Regions from separate parts of the Streptomyces sp. NPDC033270 genome, predicted to be linked through region 2. Evidence: riboswitches for the same ligand, from Rfam matches in the RefSeq annotation. Region 2 holds a riboswitch; the other holds the start of a gene.
What was found. A riboswitch is a leader RNA that binds a small molecule or an ion and turns the genes downstream of it on or off. The one in region 2 is predicted to bind glycine.
Positions count from the first base shown of each region.

Region 1 (5,697 bases), on a different contig from region 2:
AGGGCGGTGCCGCTTCCGTCGGCACCGCCTCCTCGGGCGCCAAGCCGGTGAGCATCGGCACGGTGCTCAATGTGCTGCGCGAGGAGTTTCCCGAGGTCACCATCTCCAAGATTCGCTTCTTGGAGGCCGAGGGGCTCGTCGAGCCGAAGCGCACGCCTTCCGGATACCGGAAATTCACGCCGGCCGACGTCGATCGGCTGGCGAGCGTCCTGCGGATGCAGCGGGACCACTATCTGCCCCTGAAGGTCATCCGGGAGCATCTGGACGCCCTGGAGCGCGGTGAGCAGGTGCAGCTGCCCGCTCCGGCCGCGCCCTCGCTCGACCTGGTCGAGGGCGTCTCCTGCCAGGGTGAGGACCATCCGACGGCTGCCCGGATCGGTCGGGCCGAGCTGCTGGCCGCCGTGGAGGTGGACGAGGCGGCGCTCGCCGACTGGGAGTCGTACGGACTCATCGTCCCCCATGCGGACGGCGGATACGACATCGAGGCCGTCACCGTGGCCAAACTCGTCGCGGACCTGGGTCGTTTCGGCCTGGAGCCGCGGCATCTGCGTGCCGTGAAGGCGGCCGCCGAGCGCGAGGCCGGCCTGGTCGAACAGGTCGTTGCACCCCTTCGGCGGCACCGTAATCCACAGACCAGGGCTCATGCGGAGGCCACCGCCAGAGAACTGGCGACGCTCTCCGTACGGCTCCATGCGGCGCTGGTGCAGAGCGCTCTTCGCGTCCGGTTGCCATGAGCAAAAGAGTGCTCGACTACCCAAACCTGCCGGGCACGTCCTAGGGTTGCTGTGTGAACGAGCTCGACGTCGTGGGTGTCCGGGTGGAAATGCCTTCCAGCCAACCGATCGTGCTCCTGCGGGAGGTGGGAGGCGACCGTTACTTGCCCATTTGGATCGGGCCAGGGGAGGCCACCGCCATCGCCTTCGCCCAGCAGGGCATGGTCCCTGCCAGGCCGCTGACGCACGACCTTTTCAAGGACGTGCTCGAAGCGGTGGGCCAGGAGCTGACCCAGGTCCGCATCACGGACCTGCGCGAGGGGGTTTTCTATGCCGAACTGGTCTTCGCCAGTGGGGTCGAGGTCAGTGCCCGCCCGTCCGATGCCATAGCGCTGGCGCTGCGCACCGGAACGCCGATCTTCGGCACGGACGGTGTGCTGGACGACGCGGGGATCGCCATCCCGGACGAGCAGGAGGACGAGGTGGAGAAGTTCCGCGAGTTCCTCGACCAGATCTCGCCCGAGGACTTCGGCACCAACAGCCAGTGACGCCGGCCGGGTGAAGGGGCTGATTCCGGCCAAACTATTTAGCCATTCCCCGCGCGAGGTCACGAGAAACCACTCGTAGGGTGATTATCACTCGGCGTGGCGAGCGCGGCGATCGTTGACGCACCCCGAGTGACTGCATACCGTCGATATGGCAGGTCCCGTCCGGGACGTGGAGGACGGAGGGCGGCGTGGCAATCACCGGCGACGGTATGGCGGCGGAAGGGGCGTTGCCGCTCCACTCGGGCGCGGCCGCGAACCATGCCCCGGCACCGGCCGCGGCGGTGTCGGGGGACTGCGAGGCGCAGAACATCGGCTATCGCGGCCCGACCGCATGCGCGGCAGCGGGCATCACCTACCGGCAGCTCGACTACTGGGCGCGTACGGGCCTGGTGGAGCCGAGCATCCGGCCCGCGTACGGCTCCGGCACCCAGCGGCTCTACAGCTTCCGGGACGTCGTCGTCCTGAAGATCGTCAAGCGGCTGCTGGACACCGGGGTGTCGCTGCAGAACATCCGCACCGCCGTGCAGCATCTGCGCGCACGGGGGCTGGCGGATCTGACGCGGATGACGCTGATGAGCGATGGCGCGACGGTCTACGAGTGCACCTCGCCCGATCAGGTCGTCGATCTGCTCCAGGGCGGCCAGGGCGTCTTCGGCATCGCGGTGGGCGTGGTGTGGCGGGACGTGGAGGGTGCGCTGTCACAGCTCCACGGAGAGCGCGTGGACACCGGCGAGACGCTGATGGGGAAGAACCCGCACGACGAGCTGGCGCGGCGGCGCAACAGGGCCGGCTGAGCCCCGTCCAGCGGTCCCGGCCCGGCATCGGGTCGATTGTCAGTGCCATGCGGCAGCATCGGACGTGTGAGACCCGCGCCGACGATTCTGCATCTGGACATGGATGCGTTCTACGCGGCCGCCGAGCAGGCGGCCAAGCCCAGCCTGCGCGGCAAGCCCGTGGTGGTCGGCGGGATCGGGCCGCGGGGTGTGGTCGCCACGGCGTCGTACGAAGCCCGGGTCTTCGGGGTCCGCTCCGCGATGCCCACGGCCCAGGCGCGCCGGCTGTGCCCCAACGCCGCCTATCTCAGCCCTCGCTTCGGCCTGTACCGCCAGGTGAGTGACACGGTGATGGAGCTGCTGCACGAGCTGTCACCGCTCGTCGAGCCGCTGAGCCTGGACGAGGCGTTCGTGGACCTGGAAGCGGGCGGGGTCCCGGCCGAGACGGCCGCCGTACGCGCCGTGGGGGAGCGGCTGCGGCGCGACATCCGGTCCGCGACGGGACTGACCGGTTCGGTGGGGCTCGCGGGCGCCAAGATGCTGGCGAAGATCGCGTCCGAGGCGGCGAAGCCGGACGGCCTGGTCGTCATCGAGCCCGGCACGGAGCGGGAGCTGCTGGGCCCCATGACGGTGCGGACGCTGCCCGGGGTGGGCCCCGCGACGGCTGAGACGCTGCGCCGGGCCGGGATCCACACCGTCGCGGAGACCGCCGAGGCCGGCGAGGCGGAGCTGGTGCGGCTCCTGGGGAAGGCGCACGGCGCGGGGCTGCATGCGATGGCGCTGGGCCAGGACGACCGCCCCGTGGTGGCCGAGCGGGACGCCAAGTCCATTTCGGTCGAGGACACCTTCGAGGTCGATCTGACCGACCGGACGCGGGTGCGGACCGAGATGCTGCGGCTGGCCGACCGCTGTGTCCAGCGGCTGCGGGCGGCCGGGCGCTCCGGGCGCACGGTGGTGATCAAGGTGCGGAACTACGACTTCTCGACGCTGACCCGCTCCGAGACCCTCCGCGGGCCCACCGACGACCCCTCGGTCGTACGGGAGGCCGCGGTGCGGCTGCTGGAGACCGTGGACACCACCGGCGGGGTGCGGCTGCTGGGCGTGGGGGTCAGCGGGCTGGCCGACTTCACCCAGGAGGATCTGTTCGCCCAGTTGGCGACGGAGCGGGAGGCCGGGGAGCTGGCGCGGGCGGCCGCGGAGCCGGGTGGGGAGGGGCCCGGTGGAGGGGAACCGGAGGAGGAGCGGCCGAGACGCTGGCATCCGGGGCTGGACGTGGTGCACGACGAGTTCGGCGCCGGATGGGTGCAGGGAAGCGGCGTGGGGAGGGTGACCGTGCGCTTCGAGACGCCGTGGTCCGCACCGGGGAGGGTGCGGACCTTTGCCGTCGAGGACCCGGCGCTGCGGCCGGGTGAGCCCTTGCCGCTGGTGGGCGGCGGGCCGGAAGGGGGTCAGTCCTCCGAGCCGGCGATCTTGCCGAAGTCCTTGTCCGAGCCGTCGGAGCCGCCCTCCGTGCCCGGGGACGCCGGACCGGGTTCCGGTGAGGAGATATCCAGCCGGTAGTGGTGGTAGAGCTGGAGCTCCTGCTCAGGGGAGAGATGGCGGCCCACGCCGAAGTCCGGGGCGTCCTTGATCAGCTTGCGGTCGTAGGGGATGTGCAGGCCCTCACCGACCATCTTGCTGGGTTCAAGGGGGACGAACGCATCCCGGCTGAAGAGTCCGGTGCGCACGGCCGCCCACTCCGGTTCCCCCGTCGCGTCGTCGAGGTAGACCTCGTCGATCGTGCCTATTTTCGCGCCGTTCCGGTCGAACGCTTTGCGGCCGATCAGGCTCCGGGGATCGATATCGGTTTGCACAACCCCTCCAATTGGTCGCAACTGCCCTGTGACAACTACCAAACGGCACATTTCATGCCCCGGCCACTCGAAGGATCCTTCGAGTGGTGCGCTGGTAGGCTGGCCAATGGCCGCAGAACCCATGCGGGAGAGTCCTTTGTCGTTCGCGACCAGGGCGCCGAAGGAGCAAATCCTCCCCGGAATCTCTCAGGCACACGTACCGCATGGACGAGGTCACTCTGGAAAGCAGGGCGGGCCACGGACGAGCACAGCGCCGGAACCCCTCCTCACCGACGGTGAAAGCCGGGCCGCCTCGCGCGGGCCGGTGAAGCTCTCAGGTTGAGATGACAGAGGGGGAGGCCGTCCGGGCACCCGCGCCGTGGTGCCCCTCGTAGGTCGCATTGACCAGGAGGCCCCCGCAGATGACCACCACTCGCATCTCCCTGACCGAGCTCGAACAAGGCATTCCGTTCGAGCGCCGGCACATCGGCCCCGACCACGAGGCGCAGGCGAAGATGCTCGCGCACGTCGGCTTCGGGTCGCTGGACGAGCTCACGGCCACCGCCGTACCCGATGTGATCAAGAGCGCGGAGGCGCTCGGCCTGCCGCAGGGCCGTACCGAGGCCGAGGTCCTCCAGGAGCTGCGCGGCCTGGCGGAGCGCAACCAGGTGCTGTCCCCCATGATCGGCCTGGGCTACTACGGCACGTTCACCCCGCCGGTGATCCTGCGCAACGTGATGGAGAACCCGGCCTGGTACACGGCGTACACGCCCTACCAGCCGGAGATCTCGCAGGGCCGCCTCGAGGCGCTGCTGAACTTCCAGACCATGGTCGCGGAGCTGACCGGGCTGCCCACCTCCGGTGCCTCCCTGCTCGACGAGGGCACCGCCGCCGCCGAGGCGATGGCGCTCTCCCGCCGCGTCGGCAAGGTCAAGCAGGGCGTCTTCCTGGTCGATGCCGACTGCCTGCCGCAGACCGTCGCCGTGATCCAGACCCGCGCCGAGCCCACCGGCGTCGAGGTCGTCGTCGCGGACCTGTCCGACGGCATCCCCGCCGAGATCGCCGAGCGGGGCGTTTTCGGTGTGCTGCTGCAGTACCCCGGCGCCTCGGGCGCGGTGCGCGACCCCCGCGCCCTCATCGAGCAGGCTCACGGGCTCGGCGCGATCGTCACCGTGGCCGCCGATCTGCTCGCCCTGACGCTGCTGACCTCGCCCGGCGAGCTCGGCGCGGACATCGCGGTCGGCACCACCCAGCGCTTCGGCGTCCCGATGGGCTTCGGCGGGCCGCACGCCGGCTTCATGGCCGTGCGCGACCAGTTCGCCCGCAGCCTGCCCGGCCGCCTGGTGGGCGTCTCCGTCGACGCCGACGGCAACAGGGCCTACCGCCTCGCGCTGCAGACCCGCGAGCAGCACATCCGCCGTGAGAAGGCCACCAGCAACATCTGCACCGCGCAGGTGCTGCTCGCCGTCATGGCCGGGATGTACGCCGTCTACCACGGCCCCGAGGGCCTGCGGACCATCGCCCGGCGCACCCACCGCTACGCCGCCGTCCTCGCCGAGGGCCTGCGGGCGGGCGGTGTGGAGATCGTGCACGGTGCGTACTTCGACACCCTGACCGCGCGGGTGCCCGGCCGGGCCGCCGAGGTCGTCGCCGCCGCCCGCGAGGCCGGCGTCAACCTCCGCCAGGTCGACGCCGACCTGGTCGGCATCGCCTGCGACGAGACCACCGGGCGGGCGCAGCTGGCCGGCGTCTGGGGCGCCTTCGGCGTGCAGGGCGACGTCGAGCAGCTGGACGCGGCGGCCGCTGAAGCGCTGCCGCAGGAGCTGCTGCG
Region 1 is NZ_JBVIRA010000057.1:2,901-8,597, reverse strand. It holds gene ftsR (transcriptional regulator FtsR) at 1-734, shown strand, start outside; gene ACZ5XZ_RS38765 (bifunctional nuclease family protein) at 788-1,261, shown strand; gene ACZ5XZ_RS38760 (MerR family transcriptional regulator) at 1,450-2,055, shown strand; gene ACZ5XZ_RS38755 (DNA polymerase IV) at 2,122-3,594, shown strand; gene ACZ5XZ_RS38750 (PRC-barrel domain-containing protein) at 3,483-3,887, opposite strand; glycine riboswitch at 4,002-4,099, shown strand; gene gcvP (aminomethyl-transferring glycine dehydrogenase) at 4,289-5,697, shown strand, end outside.
Region 1: another riboswitch for glycine. It lies ahead of gcvP (aminomethyl-transferring glycine dehydrogenase); the one in region 2 lies ahead of gcvT (glycine cleavage system aminomethyltransferase GcvT).

Region 2 (5,697 bases):
ACCGCTTGTTGGCCGGTGTCGTACAGATCCAGCCCGACCGCCAGATACGGGGCGCCGAGCGCGGGCTGCACCCAGGCCCGGCGCAACGACCGCACGGCGGGGGTGCGGTGGGCGTTCTGGGCCAGCAGGGCGTAGAACTGCGGGATGTCGATGACCGGCTCGGAGATCCGCAGCGGGCCGGCCGGCAGCCGGTCGAGGCCGCCGGCGATACGGCGCAGATCCAGCCACGGGATGCCGACACCGCCACCGGGGGCGTGCGGGTTCAGCCACAGGCCCCAGCGGTCCGGGAAGAGCGCGCCGGCGATCTCCAGGCCGCTGACGACCTCGTGGTCGCGGTTCCAGCCGGAGGCGGCGAGTTCGGGCGCGGAGGTCACGCACGGCGCGTAGCCGAGGCCGTCGACCTCCATGTTTCCGTACTGCGCGTCGGGAGAGCCGGCCCGGCCGTGCCAGAGCAGCATCCAGACCTGGCCCGCGGCGAGCGCCTGCAGCAGCGCCTCATAGGCGTCGTAACGGCCGGGCGAGACCTGCTGGAGCAGCTGCTCCAGCGCTCCGGCCGCCGCCGGCCCCTGATGCGCACCCGCGCTCACGTGGTCCGTCCCTTCATCTCGGCAGGGCACGTGTGGGTGCGCCCGCGCGTCATCCAACCAGCTTACGAGTGGTCGCGAGAGTAGAAGGGCCGCACGCGCTCCAGCATCCAGTCGGCGACCGGGTCGCCGTGGGCGAGATCGAGCATCACCAACTGCACCGGCCAGGGCACCGGGACCGCGCCGAGCGCACGTCCCAGGGCCGCGAGGACCGCCTCGCGGGCGGTGCCGTCGTGCAGCGCGGCAGGGTCCACCGCGAGTTGAACACCGACGAACAGTGTGGGCGTGTCGCCCTCGACACTAGCCAGGGCACGCCGGGCAGTCAGGACAATTCCGGCACCGGAGAACTCCAGCCCGGCGCCGGCCAGGAAGTCCACCGGCTCCTCCTGCCAGTCCGGCTCGAAGAGCCGCACCCGCCCGCCGCTGGGCAGCCCCTCGGCCCCGTGGCGGCCCTGCCGGCACAGCTCGGCCACCGCGGGCGGCGGCAGCGGAACACCGACCATGCCGTCCGGGTTGACCGCGATCCCGATCCTCGGCGGCAGCCCGCGGGCGAACTCCCCGGCCGGGGCGACGGTGAAGGACATGTGCGAGCCGACCACCCGCAGGAACTCCTGCTCGGAGCTGTAGACCGGGACATGGGGCACCCCGCCGATCTCGACGGTGGGCAGGTCCAGTCCGCGGGCGCCCGGGCCGGCGCTCTCCGGGCCACCGCCGTTGGGCAGCGGCACCCACACCCGGCTGCGGCGCAGGACCTCGACGATCCGGCCGCCGGCGCCCGGATGCCCGACCGACGCGGCAAGCACCTCTTCGAGCTCGTTCGCCGGCCACGCCAGCTGCGGTATCCCCTGCTCCGGAAGACTCATCTGTACCCACCCGTTCGGACCATGCCCATCGCCCAACGACCCTAGACGAGAAAACCCGCAGGCGGTTCATACGGGGGCGGGGTAGGGCACGCCCGGAAGCCGCGGTCCGCTCAGCGGAAGGCGAGCGTCTTCAGTGCGCTCGCCGCCCGGCGGTCCAGCAGGACCACCGAGCTGAACCCCTTCGGCGGCCCGGCCGTCTCCGCCGCGGCGACCAGCCGGCCCACCGCCCTGCGGTGCCGCGCGAAGGCGTACCCCGACACCCCGCGCCCGCGCGCCTCCTGGCCGGACCGCGCCACCTCCGGCGGCACGTCGAGCAGCACCAGATGCAGCCCGCGCCCGCCGCGTGCCGCCGACCGGGCGACCCAACGGCGCACCCAGGCCAGCGTTCCGCAGTCGTGCACCACCACGCTGTCCCCCGACGCCAGCGCACGGCCCAGCGCGAGATAGTGCGCGGCCCGCACCAGCGGGCGGTACAGCCCGTACGGCAGCCGGCGCAGCCTGCCGCGCCCCCAGCGCTCGCGGACGTCCTGCGAATCGATGCGGTGCACCACGGGGCCGGGGCCGTCCGACGACGGCACCACCCGGTGCATCAGGGTGCTCTTGCCGCTGCCCGGCAGCCCGGAGACCACCACCAGGTCACCGGCGGCGAACCGCAGCTCGGCGGTGCCGCGGGCACGCTTCCGGCCGCGCAGGTCCCGCACCCCCGTACCGCGCCCCGGCCGGACGGCGGACCGCGCCGCGCGCCGGGCCGGGGGCGCGGCGGCAGGTGCCGCCACCGGCGCGCCCGGGGGCACGACCCCTGAAGTGGCCGCGAATGCCGCTTCCCTCTGCACCGTGATCGCCCTCCCCGTCCAGTTCCGGTCCGAGTCCGTCCCTTACCCGCAGAGTGTCAAGAAAAGGTAATGCCCATCAAGGCGATTGTCCGATCTGTCGGCGTGGCGGGCCCGCTCCTGGACGGGGCGGCGACCGGGGCTCCTCGATCCGGCGTTCCCGTGTAATGATGTGGCCGCCACGTGCACGTCTGAAGCTCATCCGTGCACCGCCAACTCCATACCGGCCGCTTGAATCCGCGCGGGAGAGTCCCCGGCCGCCACGGCGGGGCGCCGAAGGAGCAAGTCCTCCCTTGAATCTCTCAGGCCCCTATACCGCGCGGGCGAGGCAGATCTGAAAAGCGAGCCACTGCCCGGTTGCATGGGGCGGCTCCACCCAAGGTGCAAACCGGGTCCGTTCGCGGGATCCCGGTGAACCTCTCAGGTTCCGATGACAGATGGGGAGAACGTCTTGTCACCCATGCCTGGGAGCCCAGAACCATGACAGATGCCCCCCGTCGCACCGCGCTGGACGCCACCCACCGCGCGCTCGGCGCGACCATGACCGACTTCGCCGGCTGGGACATGCCGCTGCGCTACGGCAGCGAGCGCGACGAACACGTCGCCGTCCGCACCCGCGCCGGTCTCTTCGACCTCTCCCACATGGGTGAGATCACCGTCACCGGCCCGCAGGCCGCCGACCTCCTGGACTACGCGCTGGTCGGCAACATCGGCGGCGTCAAGACCGGCCGCGCCCGCTACACCATGATCTGCGAGGACGGCGGCGGCATCCTGGACGACCTGATCGTCTACCGGCTCGCCGACCAGGAGTACATGGTCGTCGCCAACGCCTCCAACGCCCAGGTGGTGCTGGATGCGCTGACCGCGCGGGCGGGCGGCTTCGACGCCGCGATCCGCGACGACCGGGACGCCTACGCACTGCTCGCGGTGCAGGGTCCGGAGTCACCGGGGATCCTCAAGGCGCTGACCGACGCCGATCTGGACGGCCTGAAGTACTACGCCGGTCTGCCCGGCACGGTCGCCGGCGTCGACGCGCTGATCGCCCGTACGGGATACACCGGTGAGGACGGCTTCGAGCTGTTCGTGCGGCCGGCGGACGCGGTGGCCCTGTGGGAGGCGCTGGCCGCGGCCGGCAAGGACGCCGGCCTGGTGCCCTGCGGTCTGTCCTGCCGCGACACGCTGCGCCTGGAGGCGGGCATGCCGCTGTACGGGCACGAGCTGACCACCGCCACCACGCCGTTCGACGCGGGCCTGGGCCGGGTCGTGAAGTTCGAGAAGACCACCAACAACGGCGACTTCGTGGGCCGCGCCGCGCTGGCGGCGGCCGCCGAGCGCGCCGAGACCGACCCGCCGCGCAAGCTGGTCGGCCTGATCGCCGAGGGCCGCCGGGTTCCGCGCGCCGGATACCCGGTCGTCGCGGCCGACGGCACGGTCATCGGCGAGGTCACCTCCGGGGCCCCCTCCCCCACCCTCGGCAAGCCGATCGCCATCGCCTACGTCGACGCGGCCTACGCCACACCGGGCACCGAGGGTGTCCGCGTGGACATCCGTGGAAGCCATGAGCCGTACGAGGTCACCGCGCTGCCCTTCTACAAGCGGCAGAAGTAGCGGTTCGCCCGCGGCATCCCCGGCAGTGGCGCGCGCCCGCGTGTCTCACTGTGCAAGACGCTCCCCCGGACTTCGCCCGGGGAGGCGCCCCCATGCACGATCACACCCTCGCGTACAGGAGAATCGAGCCATGAGCAACCCCCAGCAGCTGCGCTACAGCAAGGAGCACGAGTGGCTGACGGACGCCGTGGAGGGCGTCTCGACGGTCGGTATCACCGAGCACGCGGCCAACGCGCTCGGCGATGTGGTCTTCGTGGAGCTTCCCGCGGTCGGCTCGACGGTCACGGCGGGCGAGTCCTGCGGTGAGCTGGAGTCGACCAAGTCCGTCAGCGATCTGTACTCGCCCGTGGACGGCGAGATCGTCGAGATCAACGAGGATGTCGTCGGCGACCCCTCGCTGGTGAACTCCGCCCCGTTCGAGGGCGGTTGGCTGTTCAAGGTGAAGGTCGGCGGCGAGCCCGAGGACCTGCTCTCGGCCGACGAGTACACCGCCTTCGCCGCCGGCTGATCCCGGACCCCTCTCCCCAGGAAGACTCATGTCGCTTCTCAACAGCTCCCTGCACGAGCTCGACCCCGACGTCGCCGCCGCCGTCGACGCCGAGCTGCACCGCCAGCAGTCCACCCTCGAAATGATCGCCTCGGAGAACTTCGCCCCCGTCGCCGTCATGGAGGCCCAGGGCTCCGTCCTCACCAACAAGTACGCCGAGGGCTACCCCGGCCGCCGCTACTACGGCGGCTGCGAGCACGTCGACGTGGTCGAGCAGATCGCGATCGACCGCATCAAGGCCCTCTTCGGCGCCGAGGCCGCCAACGTCCAGCCGCACTCCGGCGCACAGGCCAACGCCGCCGCCATGTTCGCCCTCATCAAGCCGGGCGACACCATCCTGGGCCTCAACCTCGCCCACGGCGGCCACCTCACCCACGGCATGAAGATCAACTTCAGCGGCAAGCTGTACAACGTCGTGCCGTACCACGTCGACGAGAAGACCAACCTGGTCGACATGGAGGAGGTCGAGCGCCTCGCCAAGGAGCACCGCCCCAAGCTGATCGTGGCCGGCTGGTCCGCCTACCCCCGCCAGCTCGACTTCGCCGCCTTCCGCCGGATCGCCGACGAGGTCGGCGCGTACCTCATGGTCGACATGGCGCACTTCGCCGGTCTGGTGGCCGCGGGCCTGCACCCCAACCCGGTGCCGCACGCCCACGTCGTGACCACCACCACCCACAAGACCCTCGGCGGCCCCCGCGGCGGCGTCATCCTGTCCACCCAGGAGCTCGCCAAGAAGATCAACTCCGCGGTCTTCCCCGGTCAGCAGGGCGGTCCGCTGGAGCACGTCATCGCGGCGAAGGCGGTCTCCTTCAAGGTCGCCGCCTCCGAGGAGTTCAAGGAGCGCCAGCAGCGCACCCTCGAAGGCGCCAGGATCCTCGCCGAGCGCCTCGTCCAGGACGACGTCAAGCAGCACGGTGTCTCCGTCCTGTCCGGCGGCACCGACGTCCACCTCGTCCTGGTCGACCTGCGCGACTCCGAGCTCGACGGACAGCAGGCCGAGGACCGCCTCCACGAGGTCGGTATCACCGTCAACCGCAACGCGATCCCCAACGACCCCCGCCCGCCGATGGTCACCTCCGGCCTGCGCATCGGCACCCCGGCCCTGGCCACCCGCGGCTTCACGGCCGAGGACTTCCGCGAGGTCGCCGACATCATCGCCGAGGCACTCAAGCCCGCCTACGACGCCGAGGCCCTCAAGGCCCGGGTCACGGCGCTCGCGGACAAGTACCCGCTGTACCCGTCGCTGTGACGCGTCTCATGCGGTG
Region 2 is NZ_JBVIRA010000002.1:377,870-383,566, reverse strand. It holds gene ACZ5XZ_RS05220 (enhanced serine sensitivity protein SseB C-terminal domain-containing protein) at 1-587, opposite strand, end outside; gene ACZ5XZ_RS05215 (enhanced serine sensitivity protein SseB) at 650-1,447, opposite strand; gene ACZ5XZ_RS05210 (AAA family ATPase) at 1,558-2,286, opposite strand; glycine riboswitch at 2,510-2,605, shown strand; glycine riboswitch at 2,606-2,724, shown strand; gene gcvT (glycine cleavage system aminomethyltransferase GcvT) at 2,758-3,885, shown strand; gene gcvH (glycine cleavage system protein GcvH) at 4,016-4,393, shown strand; gene glyA (serine hydroxymethyltransferase) at 4,422-5,681, shown strand.